Regions from separate parts of the Microbacterium sp. NPDC060117 genome, predicted to be linked through region 3. Evidence: predicted binding sites of a transcription regulator. Region 3 holds the regulator's gene; each other region holds the start of a gene.
What was found. Region 3 encodes LexA, which represses DNA repair genes until DNA is damaged. Its sites were predicted from a motif close to TCGAACANNTGTTCGA; they were not measured.
Positions count from the first base shown of each region.

Region 1 (7,146 bases), on a different contig from region 3:
TTGGGGTCGTCGGGTCCGGTGCCGTCGGTCACCTCGAAGGTGAGCGCGTCGTCGCCGAAGTAGCCCTGCTTCGAGGTGTACACGAGGGTGTGCTCGTCCTTCAGCAGCGGGGACCCGTTGCTGTTGACGGCGCTGACCTTGCCGGCCTCGGTGATCCGCACCTCTCCGCCGCCGGCGACGGCGACGTACTTCGAGAGCGGGATGTCGATGGTCTCGCCACTCTTCACCTCGACCGGCTTGGTCGAGCGGAGAGTCGGCGCGAGCTCGGAGAGCGCGGGCACGAAGATGAACGCCGAGGCGGTCTGATCGTCCTGATCGGTGACCGAGTACTGCACCAGCTGGCGCTGCTCCGTGACCGTGACCTGGATCTTGCGATCGGGCAGCACCTTCGCGCTGGGGTCGGAGACGCCGAGCTTCAGAGCATCGACCGTGCCGTCCGGATCCTCGTCGTTGTCCAGCACCGGCACCTCGACCTGCAGGCTCTCCCCCTTCACGTCGGAGGCCTGGATGCGGTCGTCGCGTGCGATCGGCGCCACGAGCGGGACGTCCTCGGCGACCGTGATCTGCACCGGCGCCGTGGCCGTCGCACCCTTCGAGTCGGCCACGGTGTACTGCACCGAGGTCTGCACGGGTTTGTTCGGCGCCGTGATGAGCACGCGGTCACCGGAGACGGTGGCCTTGAGCCCGTCGACCCCCGGGGGCACCTCGATCCCGTTCTTGACGAGGCCGATCGTGTCGCCGTCCGGATCCGAATCGTTCGTCAGCACCGCGACGGCGACCGTACGACCGGGCCGCATGACGATCGAGTCCTTGACCGCGTACGGCGCCTGGTTGATGTTGGCCCCGGGGGCGATGCCGACCCGGACCGTCGCGGTCGCCTCCTTGCCGAGCCGGTCGCGCACCTTGTACGTGAAGGTGTCGATGCCGCTGGCCTTGTCGAAGGCCTGGTACGTGAGGAAGTTGGCGCCGACCTCGGTGACCTGGCCCTGCTTCGGCGCGGAGTCGAGGCCCACCAGCTCGACCGAGTCGCCCTCGGCGTCCAGCCCGTCCAGCGGCACCGCGATGCGCACGCTGGTGCCGCTCAACGCTCGCACGGTGAGATCGTGCGGACGGGGCGCGGTGTTGGTCTTCTCGTCCACCGGCAGGATCTGGATCGTGATGTACCCGGCGGCCTTCTGCCCGTTCGAGTCCACCGCCTCGTACGTCGCGTAGACGGTGCGCGGAGTGTCCCCGGCACGGAACCGCACGGTGTCCTGCGAGACGAACGCCTCACCGAACTTCGGGTCCACCAGGGGGTCGATCAGCTTCGGCGCCACATGCAGGGTCGTGCCGGGCGCGTGCTTGTCGTTGTCCAGCACGGGGATCGTCACGACGTCACCGGCACGGACGACGGCCGTGTCGTCGTTCGCGGTCGGCGGGTCCAGCTTGGCGGGCGCCGGGATCGGGATCACGATCACGTCGCCGTCGGCGGACTTGGATCCGTTCGAGATGCGGTACTTGATCCGCACCTCCTGGTCGAGGTTGCCCTGATCCGTGATCCGCAGCGTCTCATGGTTGAGCACCGACACCGCCACGCCGCTGTGCGGCGGCACGGTGACCGACTGCACGACGAGGATGCCGCCGGCGGGATCCTCGTCGTTGTTCAGCACGCCCACCAGCACGTCGCCGCCGCTCGGCAGCAGCGCCACGTCGCGCACCGCGATCGGCGGCGCCGCCTCGGCGGACTTGTCCAGCACGTCCACGCGGACGAGGCCCGGCACGGCGTTCGGCCCCGCGCTCACGAGGTACTGCATGTAATAGGTGCCGGGCAGCTCGGCCTGGAACGTGAAGGTGCCCTCGCCGAAGTTCGGTGTGATCACGGCGCCCGGGGTCTCGTCCACCCGGGTGAGACGCAGCGGCTCCTTGCCGGAGCTGGAGTCGTTCCGCAGCGGCGACACGGTGACCTGCTCGCCGGCACGGGTCTGATAGTGGTCGGCGTTGGTCTTCGGCGCCGTGGTGCCGGCCGGACGGATGTCAAGACGGATGACACCACTCGTGAGCTCACCCATCGCATCGGCGACCTGGATCCGGATCTCCTTGCGGCCGGGCAGGCTGGCGACCGCGCGGTAGGTGAGCTGGCCGTCGGGGGTGAAGTCGACCTCGTCGCCCGGGGCCGCCTCGACGTCCTTCAGATACACGTCGTCGCCGTCGGGGTCGATCCAGTCGGGCAGCGCGTTGTAGCTCACGGCGCCGCCCGCCTCGACGAGCAGGCCGGGCGTGCGCTTCTGCTTCGGCGCGGCGTTCACGCTCCAGTCGTGCACGCTGACCGCGACGTTCGCGGTGGCCTTGCCGCCGCGGCCGTCGTCGGCCTGGTACTGGAACGCGGCGGATCCGGTGGCGTCGTCCGCCACCGCGATCTGCAGCGCGCCGCCGTTGTTGATGGGCTGCACGTCGCCGAGCGCGGGCTGCTCCTGCGCGAGCGATGCGACCAGCACGTCGCCGTCGGCGTCGGTGTCGTTGTCGAGCACGGGCAGCATCGTGGTGCGGCCGGGACGCACCCCGAACTCGTCGTCGTGCGCGATGGGCGGGGTGTTCTCGGGGGTGCGCTTGGGCAGCGTCGTCTCGACCTGGTCGTCGCTGGTCTCGTCCTGCTTCTCGGTGTCGCCCTCGGGCGGCACGATGTCCTGCCAGTTGTCCACGCGCTGCAGGTTGTCGGTGGCCATCCACGCCGCGCCGCTCGCGGTGTCGTTGAGCACGACCACGTCGCGGTTGACCCGGAACACGAGGGTGGTGCTGCTCTCGGCGCCCTCGATCGAGGACTTCAGGTCATTGGCGGATCCGATGCAGTCGCGGAGGAACTTCGCGGATCCGCCCCAGGCGCCGTAGGTGCAGCCGTTCAGGAAGACGGGCGCCGCGGGGGCGCCGGTGCCGCCGGCCTCCTGCGCCGAGGGCGCGGATCCGTCCAGCGGCACGGAGATCAGGGCATCGGCGGTCGCCAGGACAGCGGAGCCGTTCTCCGCCGACGGCTGCTGCAGCACGGCCGCGTCGAGGTTCTTCACCTCGGAGCCGCTGAGCTCGGTGCGATGCCCGGCCGCGAACACGGTCTTCGCGTCGGCGTCGAGCACGACGGGGGTCGTGCCGACGACGGTGATCGTGGGCTTCGCGTTCTCCGCGAGTTCGATCTTCTCGGTGGACGGCGGCTGCGGGTCGCCCTGCCCGTCCACGTGCACGGTGACGATGCTGCGGTCCTTGGCGGAGACGGCGTAGACGGTGCCGTCCTTGCCCACCGTGACGTCGGCTCCGGCGCCGAGGGTGGCGGAGGGCTTCGTACCCGCGGGCTTGAACCCGCTCAGGGACGAGGCCGCGCGCACCCAGAGCTTGCCCTCCTTGGGATCGAGGATCGCGACAGTGGTGCCGCCGAGCGCCGACTTCGCGCCGCCGGGGATGAGCACGGCGTCGCTGAGCACGACGCGCGCCGGATCCACGCTGGTCAGGGTGGAGGCCGAGCGGTCGTCGACGAGCACTGTGCCGCCGGACTGCAGCACGTCGTAGTTCTCGCTGCCGGTGCGCAGACCGCCGTCCAGCACGCGGGACTCGTTGTTGAAGTGTCCGACCATCAGGCTGGACGTCTTGGTGAGCCAGACTCCGCCGTCGTGCAGGTCGACCTCCGCGGTCGGGTTGCCTTCGTAGGCGAAGGCCATCCCGGCGACGGCGACGGCCGCGGCGGTGACGCCGGCAGCGGACGCGAGGGTCTTCGGTCGCATCCGCAACCACGCGAACGACTTCACCACGAATTCCCCCCGGATGCCTCACACAGCTGTCCCATGCGCATTTGCCAGGGGACTGTAAGAGTGTATGTCGCGATCCTGGGAGCCGCGATGGGGAGGAATCCCCATCCTGTCGTGCCGCCGGGCTCCCCAGATCGGGGTCGTTGAGCGAGGACGGCGAAGCCGACCGAGACGAAACGCGGTGGCCGCGCGGAGAGGCCCTGCGGGGCTCTCGCGAGGGAGCGCCACGGGTCGACACGCTCTCGCTGCGCTCGGTGCTCGCGCAGGTGAGTAACCGGTGGTCAGGCGATGTGTTCGGTGCGCGCTCTGCCGCCGAGGCGGGGTGGCGCCCCGGTGCCGGGTGGGGGCAGGAACCAGACTCTCGCGCGGATGCCGGTGCCGTCGACACGGATGTTCCAGCCGTTGTCGTGGATGAGGTGGTGGCAGGTCTCGCAGAGCAGCACACCGTTGGACAGGTCTGTTTTGCCGTGGTCGCGTTTCCACCAGTCGATGTGGTGGGCTTTGGTCATTCCGGGTGGGAGTCCGCAGAACGCGCACCCCCCGTCGCGTTCGGTGAGGGCGTGGCGTTGGGCGCGGGTGAAAAGGCGCCGGTCGCGTCCCCAGTTCAAGACCTCCCCGTCGTCCCCGCACACCCAGCTGGTCATGCCGCCCCCGCCTGCCATGCGGCGGACGGTGTCGATGCTGACCGGCTGCTCGATCCCGTCGATCAGCCCGAACCCGGTGCCGTGCTCCAGGTCGGTCGCGTTGACGCGGACGATCACGGTCGCCCCGTTCAACGTCTTGTTCCGCTGACAGGTGAGGGCATGTTCGGCGAAATGGACGAGAGCGTCGGCCTGGACCTCCTGCACGGTGCGCCGATCCGCATCCGGGGCGGCCGGGTCCCGGCCCTCACGTTTCGCGGCGAACTCGGCAGACACGAACCCCTCGATCGCCGTCTTCACCGCCGCCGCCCGTTCCGGATCCAGCACCGCGCTTAGGTGCAGCATCCCGTCCCGTTCGAACAGGGTCAGCGATGCCCGCGACCGCAACTCGTCCTCCCGCGGAGCGACACCATCCGGATCCAGATGCGCCTCCAACCGGGTCACCGCCCGTCGCACCTCGTCCAAAGACAGACCAGGAGCGAGCCCGGCGAGAACATGCTCTGCCTCTGCTGCGCGCTCGCGGCCGACCTTCGGGATCATCCGGTCCAGGAAGGAGATGATCATGGACGTCGCAGCCGCCCCGATCCGGCCCGCCACCAGCGCCTCACGCATCGCAGGGAACTTCGCCGGCAACTCCTCGCCGATCAGGTTCGAGCGCGGCGCGGTGGCCTCCCCCACCTTCATCAACCGGGCCGCGTCGCCCGTCGACGAACCCGTCGTGGTCGCGATCAGTTGCGCGGCGCCACGATAGCCCTGCTGCTTGGCCAGCGACTCGGGTCCGAGCTCGCGTCGCGACTCCCGAGCGATGCCGGCTGCGACTTCCGCGTGCACGGCGTCCGCCGCGCGCTTGAGCTGCCCGATCGCCGCGTTGGCGGCGACCAGACGAGCCCGGGACAGGCCGGCACCGGAATCGGCTCCGCCCCACACCTGCGCCAGAAGCCGGGTGGCTTCCAGGAGCGGATCAAGGGTGCCGGACATGCTCCGATCCTACCAAGGTTCGAAGATATGTTCCAACTTTGTCCACAGCAAATCCCTCTTCTGACCTGGGAATAGCCTGAGCCCGGCCGACGGATCCGGCGCCGCGTTTCCTCTCGCTCCTCGCTGCGCTCGGTGCTCGCTCAACGACCCCACGGAGTTACGCACGGGGCTTGCTCGACGACGCCGAAGGCCGTTCCCCTCCCTCCACCCTTCGATCGATTTCCCTGCGGACGGGCCAGGATCCGGCCGTCCGCACAGGCCATGGCCGTACTCTCAGGAGCATGTTCCTCGACCCCGTGCTGCGCCGTGTTGAGCCGCTGCTGCTGCGTGTGGACCGTCTCGCCGGCGGCCGCAACGCGCACGAGAAGATCGTCGAATCGGACCGCGACCACCACCGCACGGTCCGTGCGTTCCGCTGGGTGTTCTGGCTGCTCGCCGTGGAGCTGCTGATCGGCATCGCCGCGGTCGTCGTCGCCGTCGTGATCGCGGTGCAGGCCGGCTCGATCACCGCCGTGCCGTTCGCCGTGTGGATGCGCGCGCTGATCGTGCTCGCGATGACGGTCACGCTCTTCTACTTCGCGTGGCGCGCGGCACTGGGGTGGCGCTGGGCGTATCAGCGGCTGCGGCTGTTCGCGCAGATCTTCCCCGTCATCACCCTCGTGATGGCCGCGATCCCCGGGTTGTATCCGGCGTGGATGGTGACCGAGCAGATCGTGTTCAGCCTCATCATGATCGGTGTCGCCGACTTCCTCACCAGCGACCACATGCGCCAGGCGTTCCGCAAGCCGGATGCGGCAGCGGATCCCGGCTCCGCGCCAGCGGATCCGGCGTCCTGACGCCGACAGCGCCCGCGGCTCTCACGCCGCGCGCCAGCACCCCTCGAGGTGGTCGTCGACCATGCCGGCGGACTGCATGAGCGCGTACATCGTCGTGGGGCCGACGAAGCGGAATCCCCGCTTGCGCAGAGCCTTGCTCATCGCCTCGGACTCGGCGGTCACCGCGGGGACCTCGGACATGGTCCGCGGGCGCGCACCGATGCCCGCCGCCGGGGCGAACGACCACATGAGCGCGTCGAGCTCGCCGTCGGCCATCTCCCGCACGAGCGCGGCGTTGCCGATCGTCGCCTCGATCTTCGCGCGATTGCGGATGATGCCGGCGTCCGCCATGAGCCGGGCGATGTCGTCCTCGCCGAACTCCGCGACCACGTCGGGCTCGAAGCCCGCGAACACCTCGCGGAATCGCGGGCGCTTGCGCAGGATCGTGATCCAGCTCAATCCCGCCTGGAACCCCTCCAGCGCCATCTTCTCGAACAGCGCACGGTCGCCGTGCAGCGGCCGGCCCCACTCCTCGTCGTGGTAGCGACGGTACTCGGGATCGTCCCCCGCCCAGGCGCAGCGCGGACGGTCGTCATCGGCGAGGGGGGTCGTCATGGATCCAGGGTAGGCGCGGGCGCCGACACCGGGGCTCACTCGGCGGGCAGGTACTCCCCGAGCGCGGCGAGCAGCGGCTGCGACCGCGGATCCGCGACGGCGGCGGCACCCACCGCACAGGCCGCCGACAGGGCGCGCTGCGGAGCGATGCCGGAGGCGAGCCCGATCGTGAGGGCCGCGCAGAACGCGTCGCCGGCGCCGACGCTGTTCACGACCGTGGTCTTCACCGCGGGCGCCGAAGCGACGAGCTCCCCGTGCTCGAACAGCTTCGCCCCCTCTCCGCCGTAGGTCACGGCGACTCTGCGGGCGGTGCGCAGCACGGGCAGCAGC
Region 1 is NZ_JBHWXR010000001.1:1,049,891-1,057,036, forward strand. Features, by position in the region: gene ACFWCK_RS04765 (Ig-like domain-containing protein) at 1-3,767, opposite strand, end outside; gene ACFWCK_RS04770 (DUF222 domain-containing protein) at 4,049-5,386, opposite strand; gene ACFWCK_RS04775 (hypothetical protein) at 5,668-6,222, shown strand; gene ACFWCK_RS04780 (DNA-3-methyladenine glycosylase I) at 6,244-6,816, opposite strand; gene ACFWCK_RS04785 (PfkB family carbohydrate kinase) at 6,852-7,146, opposite strand, start outside.
Region 1: the regulator LexA is predicted to act here: its motif matches at 5,406-5,421, upstream of ACFWCK_RS04770 (DUF222 domain-containing protein).

Region 2 (7,146 bases), on a different contig from region 3:
CCACGGTCAGCGCGATGCGCTGCGGATCACCGGATCCCGCGATCAGCACGCGGAAGCCGGCGGCGATGGCGAGGCGGGCGAGTGTCATGCCGACCTTCCCGGCGCCGAGGATGCCGATGGTGGGGCTCTGGTGATCGATCATGATGTTCTCCTCTGTGGTCTCAGGCATGGACGGCCTTGCCGCCCTTGACGATCTGCGCGGTCCCGCGTCCGGTGGTGTGCCAGTCGCCCGGATCCTCGTCCAGCAGCTCCCGCACCCGTGGGGCCACGCGCTCGCCGAAGAGCCGGATGCTGTTCTCGCGCACGTCGCGCGGCAGGTGCGTCAGGTCGTATTTCAGGTCGAAGCGGGAGAGATGGTTCGCCCGCACGATGGCGGCGATCTTGCGGGCGACCGTCTCGGGGGAGCCGACGTACAGTGCGCCGGTGTCGACCTCCTCCGCGTAACGCTCGGCGGTCGGCGGGTAGAACCCGCGCTCCTTGCTCACCTGCGTGACCACCGGCTCCCAGTACCGCCAGTGCAGGTTCTTGGCCTCGTCGTCGGTCTCGGCGATGAGTCCCAGTGAGTGCTGTCCGATCGGGAGTTCGTCATGCCCGAGCTGCGCCAGCGCCCGGAGGTAGAGCTCGGCATGGCCGGCGAAGCGCTCAGGGCGGCCCCCGATGATCGCCATCATCAGCGGCAGGCCGTAGCGGGCGGCGCGGATCACGGAGTCCGGGCTGCCGCCGATGCCGATCCAGGCGGGGATCCCGCCCTCCGGCATCCGCGGGTGCAGCTGCACGTCGTCCAGTGGCGTGCGGTACTTGCCCGACCAGGTGACCCGGTCCTCGCGCATCAGCCGCACGAAGAGGTCGAGCTTCTCCTCGAAGAGCTCCTCGTACTCGGCGATGTCGTAGCCGAACAGCGGGAACGACTCGATTGCGGAGGCACGACCGAGCACCAGCTGGGTGCGGCCGTTCGAGATCCCGTCCACCGTCGCGAACTCCTGGTAGAGCCGTACCGGATCCTGGGTCGAGAGCACGGTCACCGATGTGCCGAGCCCGATCGCCGAGGTCGCCTGTGCGGCGGCCGCGAGCAGCACCGGAGTCGCCGAGTCGACCGAGTTCTCCTTGTAGTGCTCGCCGACGCTGAACACGTCGAGCCCCACGGATTCCGCCAGCTGGGCCTCGTCGACCAGCAGGCGCAGTGACTCGGCGTCGCTCATCACGCGGTCGCCGTCCGTGGCCACGTCGCCGAACGAGTTCAGTCCGAACTCCAGACGGGTGCTCTGGGTGCTCATCGTGCGTCCTCTCAGGGATCCGACCGTCCGATTGACGTGTCAATAGCCGATGCAACGATAAGATTGACGTATCAATTCCCGAGGAGGCGAGATGAACGGGTCCCACCCCCGGTCGATGCCCACGCGGGAGCAGCTGCGTATCTGGCGGGACCACATCGAGACGGCCGAGGCGCTCCGCGCGCGGCTGACCGCCCGCCTGCTGAGCGAGTCGGCGCTCTCATCCGGCGACTACCAGGTGCTGCTCGCGCTCACCGAGGCGCCGGAGCACATGCTGCGCTCATCCGAGCTGGCGGCACTCATCGGCTGGGAGCGCAGCCGCCTCTCGCATCACCTCGGGCGTATGGAGAAGCGTGGGCTGATCCGTCGGCAGCCCTGCGTCGACGGTGCGCACGGCGTCGACGTGGTGGCCACGGATGAAGGGCGCGAGCAGTTCCGCGCCGGTTCGGTCCCGCATCTGCGCGCCGTGCGCGAGCTCTTCCTCGACGCGCTCACTCCTGAACAGCTCGCGTACGTCGACGACATCTCGGTCGCGCTGCGCCGGCATCTCGGGCTCGCCCCGCAGGACTGACGCGCCCGGGGTCGTTGAGCGAGGGCGCCGCAGGCGACCGAGACGAAACGTCGCACCCTCCCCGCACGTCAGGTGAGGTGCTCGGTGCGGGCTCGTCCGCCCAGGCGCGGAGTGCGGAGGGGATCCGTCGACGGTGGGGGCAGGAACCAGACTTTAGCGCGGATCCCCGTGCCGTCGATGTGGATCTCCCAGCCGTTGTCGTGGACGAGGTGGTGGCATGTTTCGCACAACAGGACCCCGTTGGATAGATCCGTCTTGCCGTGGTCACGTTTCCACCAGTCGATGTGGTGGGCTTTGGTCATTCCGGGTGGGAGCCCGCAGAACGCACACCCGCCGTCACGTTCGCGGAGGGCGAGCTTCTGCGCATCGGTGAAGAGTCTTTTCTCGCGTCCCCAGTTCAGGATCTCCCCGTCCTGCCCGCACACCCACCCGATCAGTCCGCCAGCGGCAGCCATTCGGCGGACCGTGTCGATGCTGACCGGCTGGGTGATCCCGTCGATCAACCCGAATCCGGTCCCGGATTCCAGATCCAGCGCATTGACCCGGACGACCACGGTCGCCCCGTTCAACGTCTTGCTCTTCACGCAGGTGAGGGCGTGCTCGGCGAAATGCACCAGGGCGTCGGCCTGGATCTGCCCCAGAGTGCGCCGGTCGACGTCGGGGGCGTTCGGGTCGCGGCCGTCACGTTTCGCGGCGAACTGGGCGGACACGAATCCTTCGATCGCGGTCTTCACCGCGGCGGCCCGCTCAGGGTCCAGGATCGCGTTCAGGTGCAGCATCCCGTCGCGTTCGAACATAGACAGTTTCGCCTGCCCCCGCAGGTCATCTTCCCGGGGCGGCACCCCGTCCGGGTCCAGGTGCGCCTCCATCCGGGTGATCATCCGACGCACCTCATCCAGCGACAACCTCGGTGCCAACCCGACCAGGAGACGTTCGGCCTCCCCTGCCCGCTCGCGCCCCACGTTCACGATCATCCGGTCCAGGAACGACACGATCATCCCGGCCGCCGCGGCACCGACGCGGCCCGCCGCGAGTGCCGCCCGCACTGCGGGGAACTTCGCCGGCAGCTCCTCGCCGATCAGGTTCGACCGTGGCGCGGTCGCCTCCCCCAGTTTCACCAGCCGGGCCGCGTCACCGGTCGACGATCCTGCCGTGGTCGCGATCAGCTGCGCCGCGTTCCGGTACCCGTGCTGCTTCGCCAAAGACTCCGGACCCAACTCCCGCCGCGACTCGCGGGCGATGCCGGCCGCGACCTCCGCGTGCACGGCGTCGGCGGTGCGCTTGAGCTGCCCGATCGCGTCGTTGACAGCGACCAGACCGGCGCGGGAGAGCCTCGCACCGGACTCGACCTCACCCCATGCCTGCTCCAGAAGCCGAGTGGCTTCCACAAGCGGGTCGAGGGTGCTGGTCATACCCCGATTTTACCTTGTTTCGAAGATATGTTCCAGAGCTATCCACATCCCGATTCATCTCCAGACCTGGGAATATTCTGCGATCGCCCCCCGCAGCGATGTGTGGAGCACCGCGACGCGAACGTCGGCAGGCGAGCGCGGTCGGATCCAATCGCGCCCTGCAATGGCTCGACGGACTTGGATCGCGACGCCGACCCTTCGAGTCGCCCCTTGACGCTCTATGATGGCCGACATAATATGACGAACATCATAAAGCGAAGGAGTTCGTCATGCCGATGATCGATCTGTACGCGACCGAGGGCACGTTCCCGGATCCGCAGGTGCTCGCGCAGCGTCTTGCCGAGATCGTCATGCGTGTCGAGCAGGTGCCCGACATCCCGATGTTCCGCAAGAACACGGCCGCGTTCGTGCACGAGCTGCCGGCCGGCGCGATCCGCAACGTCGACGGTGACAGCGATTACGTCCGGGTCCAGGTGCTCACCAACGCCGGTGCGCTGGACCGCGACAAGCAGCTCGCCGTGGTCGCCCAGCTGACCGATGCCGTGGCGGAGGCGGCAGCGGATCCGTCGCTCTCCGCGCGCACGTGGGTCTTGCTGACCGAGGCGGTCGAGGGAGGCTGGGGCCTGTGGGGCACCGCGCACACGAACGCGGACCTCGTGCAGGCGGCCAGGGCCGAGATCGCGAAGCTGCAGGGGTCCTGACAGGTGACGTCGGACGCCCGGACCGCGATGATCGAGGCCGCGATCCGGATCCTCGCGGAGGACGGTTACCAGGCCGCATCGTTCACCGAGGTGATCGCGCGCTCGGGTGCGCCCCGCGGGTCGATCTATCACCACTTCCCCGGCGGCAAGGACGAGCTGGTCGCCGCAGCGCTCGACGCACAGAGCACCCGCACCTTCGATCGCCTCGAGGGGCTCGCCGGAAAGGACCCGGGCACGGTCGTGCGCACATTCACCGACGGATGGCGGCGCGGGCTCGAACTCACCGACTTCGCGGTCGGCTGCTCGCTGCTCGCGGTGACCACGTCGACGGGTGCGGGCGCGCTGCGTGAGAAGGCGGGAGGACTGTTCCGCGACTGGCGCGGTGTGCTCGCAGGCCTCTTCGTCGCAGGCGGGGCGGATCCGTCGATCGCGCCGGCTTTCGCCGCTCAGGTACTCGCGGCGACCGAGGGAGCGGTCGCGATCGCTCGCGCGGAGCGTTCGTTCGAGCCTTTCGATCTCGCGGCGGGGCAGCTGCAGCGCGCCGCGTCGGAACTGAACGCCGGGCCGTCGAACGAGGCGTGAGGCCGAGGGCGGCGCGGAGGCGTCAGCCCTCGGCGAACGACCGCCGACCCCGCTCGGTCCGGGCGGAGACTGCTGATCATGGACGACGATGAAGCGCTCGACGCGTACTCGACCATCGTGGTGCGCGTCGCCGAGACGGTGCTGCCTGCGGTCGCGGCCGTGAACGTGCGCACGGCCGAAGGCGCGGGCGCCGGCAGCGCCACGGTGATCCGCGCCGGGCTGCTGCTCACGAGTGCGCACGTCGTCACGGGCGCGCGCGAGGTGGGGCTCGCGTTCGGCGACGGCACCACGGCCGACGCGGACGTCGTCGGATCCGATGTGCTGAGTGACCTCGCCGTGCTGCGCGCCCGCGGGCGGACGCCGGATCCGGTGCCGCTGGGCGACGCCGCACGGCTGCGCGTGGGGCAGCTCGTCGTCGCCCTCGGCAACCCCCGAGGGCTCGCGGGCAGCGTCACTGCGGGCATCGTGTCGGCGCTCGGCCGTTCTCTGCCGACCGCGTCGGGCCGCGTGATCGACGAGGTGATCCAGACGGATGCGGCCTTGAACCCGGGCAACAGCGGGGGCGCACTGGCCGACAGTGCGGGCAGGCTCGTCGGCGTGAACACGGCCGTCGCGGGCGTCGGGCTCGGCCTCGCCGTCCCGATCAACGCCACGACGCTCGAGATCATCGACACGCTCTCCACTGCCGGCCGTGTGCGCCGGGCCTGGCTCGGCGTGGCAGGGTCCAGGGTTCCACTCACCCCCGAGGCCGCCGCGAAGGTGGGCTCCGCGACCGGGATGCAGGTCATGTCGACGGTTCCGGGGAGCCCTGCCGCTCTCGCGGGCGCCCGCCCCGGCGACATCGTGCTGTCGATCGACGGCACGCCCGTGTTCGACCCGACGGGGCTGCAGCGCGTCATGGTCGAAGGTGCGATCGGGCGTCGGATGGAGATGACCGTGCTGCGCGGCGGTGCCCTGATCGACCTCGTCCTGGAGCCCGAGGAACTGCGACTCGGCTGAGTCCCCACCGCGAAAACCGCTGGTGATCCCGTCTCAGCCGCCCCCGGCTCAACTGCGCGGATCCTGGCGGAAACCGTCTTCGGGAGCGTCGAGCGCCGGATGCTCCCGTCTGCGGGGGCGAAGACGGTGCACGCGGTTCCCGCGCAGCACGAGCGACTCGACTCCGCGGATCTCGCCCAGCAGCGGCCCGTCCGCCTCGATCTCGTTGCGCTCGAGGCGGATCGTGCCGTGCGCCGGCGGGGCGCCTTCGTACGTGCCAGGCGCGACCTCGAGCACGCCCGCGGTCACGCCCAGGAACCGGTTGTCCGCGATCGTGACGTCGCGGACGGGCCCGGACTCCCACCAGTCCCTGGCATCGGCGGCGATCTGGATGCACGCCATGGTGATCGTCTCGAAGCGGCATCGTTCGATCCGCACCTGCCGGCGTGTGGTTACCAGAATCGCACGCGTCGGAGAGCGCACGAAGGCGCAGTCGCTGATCGTGACCTCAGGCGTCCGGGTGGTGTTCTCCACGGCGAGTTCGCCGCGGGCCGCCGCGGCGACGACATCGTCGGGCAGAGCGTTCGCGACGTCGACGACGATGGGTGCGCACGCGGAGACGGTGTCGCGGCCGCTCGGGCCTGAGACGATCCCGGCGATCGTACCGAGGTGCACGGGCTGCAAGGTGCCGCGGTCGACGAGTTCGATGCCGTCGCCGACGGAGAACGGCGCGAAGCCGGCCGTCTGATCGTGGCGGTACTCGAGGGTCAGCCGGTGGGAGCCCTCCACCGCGGCCACCGCGAGGTAGGTGCCGTGCACGTTGATCGGATCGTCGTGGGGGCCGTCGAACGTGCAGCCGCGGATCTCGATCCGCCCTCTCATGCCGGAGCACTGCACGAAGTCGGCGAAGCCCGCCGTCACGCGCCCTGAGTCCTCCGGCGCGCGGAACGCCACCGTGTCGAGCAGCAGGTTCTCGCCGGTCTGCGCCACGAGGCCGAACCCGTGCAGATAGTGGATGCACATCCGCCGCAGCTCGACGTCGGAGGAGTCCAGCACGAGCATGCCGGGATGGTCGCGCACGATCTCGCGCAGCTGGTAGACGGTGTCGCGGTCGTCCGGAGGCCCGGTGGAGGAGTGCCGGATCCGGATCGTGTGCTCGTCTATCCGCGTCACCTCCGTCACGTCGTCGAAGAGCGGGCAGGGCCCGCGCTCGACCCGTCCGGTGGACGGGTCGAGGCGCTGGGCGTAGGCAAGGGCGTTGCGGCCGGACCAATATCGCTCGCCCGTGAACGGAGAGCGCTCCGAGAGCCACACGACGTCGGCGCCCTCGACCTCGAACAGCGTCGCGGCTGGCACGGTGAGCAGTCGCCAGGCGCCCTCCGCGTCGACGCCGGCATCGGCCACGGTCACGTCGATCACGGTCGGTACCGCCCAGTCGACCGTCAGGCCGTCGAGGCGGACGCGCGTGCTGTCGACGATCGCGAGCGCGGTCTGGTGTCCGTGCAGGGCGAGGCGGGCGCCCTGGCCGACGACCTCGAGGTCGTGCACCTGCTCCAGGAGCAGCCCGATCGACTTCATGGCGTAGGCCGGGTCCGTGCCGACCGTGTTCGACACGTACAGCTCGCGCTTCG
Region 2 is NZ_JBHWXR010000001.1:854,080-861,225, reverse strand. Features, by position in the region: gene ACFWCK_RS03885 (NADPH-dependent F420 reductase) at 1-169, opposite strand, end outside; gene ACFWCK_RS03880 (LLM class flavin-dependent oxidoreductase) at 162-1,274, opposite strand; gene ACFWCK_RS03875 (MarR family winged helix-turn-helix transcriptional regulator) at 1,366-1,842, shown strand; gene ACFWCK_RS03870 (DUF222 domain-containing protein) at 1,911-3,254, opposite strand; gene ACFWCK_RS03865 (hypothetical protein) at 3,524-3,955, shown strand; gene ACFWCK_RS03860 (TetR/AcrR family transcriptional regulator) at 3,959-4,537, shown strand; gene ACFWCK_RS03855 (S1C family serine protease) at 4,616-5,536, shown strand; gene ACFWCK_RS03850 (hypothetical protein) at 5,585-7,146, opposite strand, start outside.
Region 2: the regulator LexA is predicted to act here: its motif matches at 3,274-3,289, upstream of ACFWCK_RS03870 (DUF222 domain-containing protein).

Region 3 (7,146 bases):
CGGACGCGGCGCGCTCAGGATCCGGCGACATCCAGCGCCTCGGCCAGGGTGAACGCGCCGGCGTACAGCGCCTTGCCGACGATCGCGCCCTCGACGCCGAGCGGCACGAGGTCGCGGAGCGCCGCGATGTCATCGAGGTTCGCGATGCCGCCGGACGCCACCACGGGCTTCGGGGTGCGCGCGGCGATCTCGCGGAGCAGCTCGAGGTTCGGGCCCTTGAGCGTGCCGTCCTTGGTGACGTCGGTGACGACGTAGCGGCTGCATCCGGCGTCCTCGAGACGGTCGAGGACGGTCCAGAGGTCTCCGCCCTCCTTGGTCCAGCCACGGGCAGCGAGAGTCGTGCCGCGCACGTCGAGGCCCACCGCCACGGCATCGCCGTAGCGTGCGATGACGTCAGCGGCCCATTCGGGGTTCTCCAGCGCGGCCGTGCCGAGGTTGATGCGAGCGGCACCCGACTCCAACGCGGCCTCGAGGCTCGCGTCGTCGCGGATCCCGCCGGACAGCTCGACGTTCACGCTGCGGAACTGCTTGATCACGCGACGCAGGATCGCCGTGTTGCTGCCGCGACCGAACGCGGCGTCGAGGTCGACGAGGTGGATCCACTCCGCACCCTGGTCCACCCACTCGGCTGCCGCGTCGAGCGGATCGCCGTAGCTGGTCTCGCTTCCGGCCTCACCCTGGGTCAGGCGCACGGCCTGCCCGCCGGCGACGTCCACCGCCGGGAGGAGGGTCAGAGAGGGGGACTGTGCGAACTCGTTCATGTCGTCCTTCGGGTCACGATGTGCCGCGCGCTTCGGGCGCGGCAAGAGAAGAGAGTAGTCCGGGTGCACGCGGGGCACCAATCCCCCGCTGTCACACTCCGCGGACGGATCAGAGTGTGGAGATCCAGTTGCGCAGCAGCTGGATGCCGGCCTCGCCGGACTTCTCCGGGTGGAACTGGGTTGCCGAGAGCGGGCCGTTCTCGACCGCGGCGAGGAAGCGCGAGCCGTGCTCGGCCCACGTGAGATGCGGCTGCGGGAACGGCGGCATGACCTCGAGTTCCCACGTCTGCGCGGCGAAGGAGTGCACGAAGTAGAAGCGCTCCTGCTCGATCCCGCGGAACAGCACGCTGCCCGGATCCGGCTCGACGGTGTTCCACCCCATGTGCGGCAGCACCGGCGCGTCGAGCTCCGTCACGATGCCGGGCCACTCGCCGAGCCCGTCGACCTCGGCGCCGCGCTCGACTCCGCCCGCGAACAGCACCTGCATGCCGACGCAGATGCCCAGCACCGGACGGCCGCCCGCCAGGCGCCGCTCGATGATCTCGTCGCCGCCATGCGCGGCAAGCGCCTCGCGAACGGCCGCGAACGCGCCCACGCCCGGGACGACGAGTCCGTCGGCCTCGAGCGCCGCGGTCCGGTCACCGGTCAGCTCCGCGTCCGCGCCAGCGCGGATCAGCGCTTTCACGGCCGAGTGCACGTTGCCGGATCCGTAGTCGAAGACCGCGACGGTCGGACGGCGGCCCTCCGCGCGCTCGCTCACAGTGCGCCCTTGGTGGAGGGCACGCCGACCACCAGGGGGTCCAGCGCCTTGGCCTGACGGAAAGCGCGCGCGAAGGCCTTGAACTCGGCCTCGGCGATGTGGTGCGGATCGCGTCCGCTGATCACGCGCACATGCACCGTCAGGGCGGCGTTGTACGCGATCGCCTCGAAAACGTGGCGCACCAGGGATCCGGTGAAGTGGCCGCCGATGAGGTGGTGCTCGTAGCCGGCCGGCTCGCCCTCGTGCACGAGGTAGGGGCGACCCGAGATGTCGACGACCGCCTGCACGAGGGCCTCGTCCAGCGGGACGAGCGCGTCACCATAGCGGGAGATGCCGCTCTTGTCCCCCAGAGCCTCGCGAATCGCCTGGCCGAGCACGATCGCCACGTCTTCCACGGTGTGATGCGCATCGATGTGGGTGTCGCCGGAAGCCCGGACCGTCAGATCCGTCAGCGAGTGCTTCGCGAACGCGGTCAGCAGGTGGTCGAAGAACGGGACCGAGGTGTCGATGTGGCTCTGGCCGGTGCCGTCGAGGTCGATCTCGAGCTCGATCGTCGACTCGGACGTGGAGCGGGTACGGCGCGCGGTCCGGGCCGCAGCGGGGGTCTCAGCGGTCATGAGGCCGATCCTATCGAGGCGAGAGCGTCCAGGAATGCGGTGGTCTCGGCCTCCGTGCCGGCCGTGACGCGCAGGTGATTCGGGATGCCGACGTCGCGGATCAGCACACCCTGGTCGTACAGGGCGCGCCAGGTCGCCGCCGGATCGGCGACACCCCCGAACAGCACGAAGTTCGACCATGACGGGTGCGGCGTGTAGCCGAGGGCCTCGAGCGTGGCGGAGATCCGATCCCGCTGCGCCACGATCTCGTCGACCATGGCGAGCATGATGGGCGCGTTGCGCAGCGCCGCGATCGCCGCCGCCTGGGTGAGGGCGCTCAGGTGGTACGGCAGGCGCACCAGGCGCAGCGCATCGATGAAGGCCGGATCGGCGGCGAGGTAGCCGACCCGCGCCCCCGCGAAGGCGAACGCCTTGCTCATCGTGCGGGAGACGGCGAGCCGCGGACGCCCCTGCAGCAACGTCAACGCGGACGGCGAATCCTTCGGGGCGAACTCCTGGTACGCCTCATCCACGATCACGATGCCGCGCGCCGCCTCGTAGACCGCTTCGATCACGTCGAGCGGGAGCGGCGTGCCCGTCGGGTTGTTCGGCGCGCACAGCAGGATCACGTCCGGATCGTGCTCCAAGACCTGCGCCACCGCTTCGTCGACGGTGAGCTCGTAGTCCGGGTGCCGGGTGCCGGCGATCCATGCCGCTCCGGTGCCCTGGGTGAGCAGCGGATACATCGAATAGGTCGGTGCGAACCCGAACACGGTGCGCCCCGGACCGGCGAAGGCCTGCAGGATGTGCTGCAGGACCTCGTTCGATCCGTTGCCGGCCCAGATGTTCGCGGCGGTGAGGTCATGACCGAGGTAACCTGCGAACCCCTCGCGGAGCGCGGTGAACTCACGATCCGGGTAGCGGTTGACGTCACGCAGCGCCACCGCGATGTCATCGAGGATGTCGCTCGCCACCTGCTCCGGCACCGGATGCGTGTTCTCGTTCACGTTCAGCGCCACAGGCAGCGGTGCCTGCGGGGCACCGTACGGGCGCAACCCGCGGAGATCGTCACGAAGGGGTAAGTCGTCGAGCGAGACAGTCACCCTGCCATGCTAGGCGGCTGCGCCGTGTGCCAGGACACAGATGACCGCGGTTGCTGAGCGACGCCGAAGCCGGGCTGCTGTCAGCGCCCGGCCGAGCCGTACTGCGCCGGGATCGCCAGGTGCTGTCCGACCTCGATCACACCGCCGTCGACGAGGTTCAGCTTGGAGATCTCGGCGACGACATCACGCGGATCGGCGTTCGGCGCAATCTCGCCCGCGATCGACCACAGGGTGTCGCCCGGCTGCACGGTGACGGTCGCGAAGGTGTTGCCCGTCGTCTGCTCACCGGAGGCGAGCGCGGATCCGCTGCTCAGCGCCGCGAACGCGATCGCACCGGCCACCGGGAGCGCGACCAGCGCCGCGAGCACGCGCCGACCGCGTGCGGTGATCCGCAGTCGCGTGGCGGGAACCTGACCGGCGAAGGTGATGCTGCTCATGGTGCTTCTCCTCAGTGTCTGTGTCGGTCCGCCCCTCCCCGGATCCGAATCCCCCGATGAGGATCTTCGAATCCGGGCCTCTGGAGAGGCGAACCTACGTTCCGAAACTACTTTCGAGTTCGAACATCTGTCAAGCCTTCTTCGAATATCAGTTCCGAAGACTTGCCGACACGCTCGAACAGATCTATCGATTCCGCCCCGATCTCGGATACGGTTTCGATAACAAGACCCCATCACGGACCACCGACATTCGAATCGCCGCCCGCGAATCCATGCCGATCCCACGGATCCGCGAGGGCACGACGCACACGAAGGAGATGGCATGAGCGACGGTGCGACCCCCGGCTCCGAGGCCCCGCGGACGCGGCGCCGCAAGAGCCTCAGTGCGAAGCAGATGGCGATCCTCGAGGTCATCCAGACCTCGATCGCCCGGCACGGCTATCCGCCGAGCATGCGCGAGATCGGCGACGCCGTGGGCCTCAAGTCCCTGAGCAGCGTGACGCATCAGCTCGGCCAGCTCGAGCTCAGCGGCTATCTGCGCCGCGATGCCGGCAAGACCCGCGCCATGGAGGTCCTGATCGATCTTCCCGGCACGTCCACGGAGAATCCCGCGGACACGGCTCCGTCGGTCGGCGACGCGGCGCTCGTGCCGCTCGTGGGCCGGATCGCGGCCGGCGTGCCGATCACGGCGGAGCAGCAGGTCGAGGAGATCTTCCCGCTCCCCCGCCAGCTGGTCGGCAAGGGCGACCTGTTCATGCTGAAGGTCTCAGGGGAGTCGATGATCGACGCCGCCATCTGCGACGGCGACTGGGTGGTGGTGCGCTCTCAGGGCACGGCGGAGAACGGTGAGATCGTCGCCGCGATGCTCGACGGCGAGGCCACGGTGAAGACGTTCCGCCGCCGAGACGGCCACGTGTGGCTGCTCCCCCGCAACAGCGCGTTCGAGCCGATCCTCGGCGACGACGCCACGGTGCTCGGCAAGGTCGTGGCGGTGCTGCGCGCCGTCTGATCCCCTGCACGACGACGATGCCCTCCCGGACGGATCCGGGAGGGCATCGTCGTTCACGGCCCTTCGACGGGCTCAGACCGGTCAGACGGCGACCGACACGTCCTCGCGGACGCGGCGGGTGGCCTCGACGATGTTGCGCAGCGAGGCATTGGTCTCCTCGTAGCCGCGGGTCTTCAGGCCGCAGTCCGGGTTGACCCAGAGCTGGCGCGTCGGGATCTCCTCGACCGCGCGGCGCAGCAGCGTCTCGACCTCGGACACGTCGGGGACGCGCGGCGAGTGGATGTCGTAGACGCCCGGGCCGATGCCGTGGTCGAAGCCGGCCGCGGCGATGTCGGTGACGACCTCCATGCGGCTGCGGGCGGCCTCGATCGAGGTGACGTCCGCGTCGAGGGCCCGGATCGCGTCGATGACCACGCCGAACTCCGAGTAGCAGAGGTGCGTGTGCACCTGCGTGGCGGTCTCGGCGCCCGCGGTGGAGAGGCGGAAGGAGGCGACGGACCAGTCCAGGTACGCCGGCTGGTCGGCCTTCTTCAGCGGCAGCAGCTCGCGCAGCGCCGGCTCGTCCACCTGGATGACGCCGATGCCTGCGGCCTCCAGGTCCGCGATCTCGTCGCGCAGCGCGAGAGCCACCTGATTGGCGGTCTCGGCGAGCGGCTGGTCGTCGCGCACGAACGACCAGGCGAGGATCGTGACCGGCCCCGTCAGCATGCCCTTCATCGGCTTCGCGGTGAGGGACTGCGCATACTGCGACCAGGCGACGGTGATCGGCGCCGGACGCGAGACGTCACCCCAGAGGATCGACGGGCGGGTGGCACGGGATCCGTAGGACTGCACCCAGCCGTTCTCGGTGACGTCGAAGCCGTCGAGGTTCTCGGCGAAGTACTGCACCATGTCGTTGCGCTCGGGCTCGCCGTGCACGAGCACGTCCAGGCCCAGGTCCTCCTGCAGCGCGACGACGCGACCGATCTCCTCGCGGAGGAACCCGTCGTACTCGCCCGCCGTGATCTCGCCCTTGGTGAACTGCGCGCGGGCGCGGCGGATCTCGCCGGTCTGCGGGAAGGACCCGATCGTGGTGAGCGGGAGCGCGGGCAGGTCCAGAGCGATGGACTGCGCTGCCACGCGCGCGTCGTAGTCGCCGCGGTCGAAGTCGGCCTCGGTGAGCGCGGCAGTGCGGGCGCGGACGGCGTCCACGCGCACGCCGGGGGCGCTGAGCCGGTCCGCCAGGGCGGCGGAGGCGGCATCGAGCTCGCCGGCGATCGCGGCCCGCCCCTCGGCGAGGCCCTTCGCGAGGGTCGTGACCTGCGCGACCTTCTGGTCGGCGAAGGCGAGCCAGCTCACGAGGCGGGCGTCGAGCTTCGACTCGTCCTCGACGTCGTGGGGCACGTGCTGCAGCGACGTGGAGGTCGACGCGGAGACGCCGGCGGCGCCGAGGCCACGGAGCGCCTCGAGCGTGTCGAAGGCGGCCGCGAGGTCGCCGCGCCAGATGTTGTGCCCGTCGATCACACCGCCGACGAGGACCTTGTCGGCGAGACCCGGAACGGCGGCGGGAACGGTGCCCCGCACGAGGTCGAGACCGATGGCCTCGATCGGGGCGGCGGCGAGCACCGCGAGGTTCGCATCGAGCGCGGCGTAGGGCGCGGCGACGAAGACGGCGGGGCGCTCGGTCAGACCGCCCAGGACGGCGTAGGCGCGCTCGGCGGCGGCGCCGAGCTCGGCCACGGACGACGGCAGCGACTCGCTCACGAGCGCGGGCTCGTCGAGCTGGACCCACTCCGCCCCGGCGGCCGTGAGCGCACCGAGCAGCTCGGCGTAGACCGGGATGAGGTCATCGAGCCGGGACAGCGGGTCGAAGCCCTCGGGCGCCTCGTCCGCCGCCTTGGCGAGCGCGAGGAAGGTGACGGGGCCGACGATCACGGGGCGGGTACGGAAGCCGGCCGCGGCCGCCTCCTGCACCTGGCGCACGATGCGGTCGCTGGAGAGGGAGAAGACGGTGTCCGGGCCGATCTCGGGCACGAGGTAGTGGTAATTCGTGTCGAACCACTTGGTCATCTCGAGCGGCGCGCGCTCACCCTCGCCGCGTGCGATGGTGAAGTACGCCGGCAGCCCGATGGTTCCGTCGGCGGAGCGCAGGTCCTCGAAGCGCGCCGGGATCGCGCCCACGGTGACGGCGGCGTCGAGCACCTGGTCGTAGAACGAGAACGACTCGGGGATCGCGGAGTCGGCACGGCCCAGGCCCTGCACGGCGAGACGCTCGCGCGTCGTCGCGCGCAGCTCCGCAGCGGTGCGCTCGAGCTCGGCCTCGTCGATCCGTCCGGCCCAGAACGCCTCGACGGCCTTCTTGAGCTCACGGCGACGGCCGATGCGCGGGTAGCCCAGGATGGTGCCCTCGGGGAATGCGGTCATGACGGTCCTCTCTGACGGAAGGGGGAAGGAAGCGGGCGCGTACACGCCGCGGGACTCTGTGAACTGCGGGACCTCGC
Region 3 is NZ_JBHWXR010000004.1:756,205-763,350, reverse strand. Features, by position in the region: gene ACFWCK_RS19210 (SseB family protein) at 1-31, opposite strand, end outside; gene priA (bifunctional 1-(5-phosphoribosyl)-5-((5-phosphoribosylamino)methylideneamino)imidazole-4-carboxamide isomerase/phosphoribosylanthranilate isomerase PriA) at 15-761, opposite strand; gene hisH (imidazole glycerol phosphate synthase subunit HisH) at 871-1,521, opposite strand; gene hisB (imidazoleglycerol-phosphate dehydratase HisB) at 1,518-2,138, opposite strand; gene ACFWCK_RS19190 (histidinol-phosphate transaminase) at 2,135-3,220, opposite strand; gene ACFWCK_RS19185 (LysM peptidoglycan-binding domain-containing protein) at 3,301-3,657, opposite strand; gene ACFWCK_RS19180 (hypothetical protein) at 3,714-3,983, shown strand; gene lexA (transcriptional repressor LexA) at 3,980-4,666, shown strand; gene metE (5-methyltetrahydropteroyltriglutamate--homocysteine S-methyltransferase) at 4,748-7,069, opposite strand.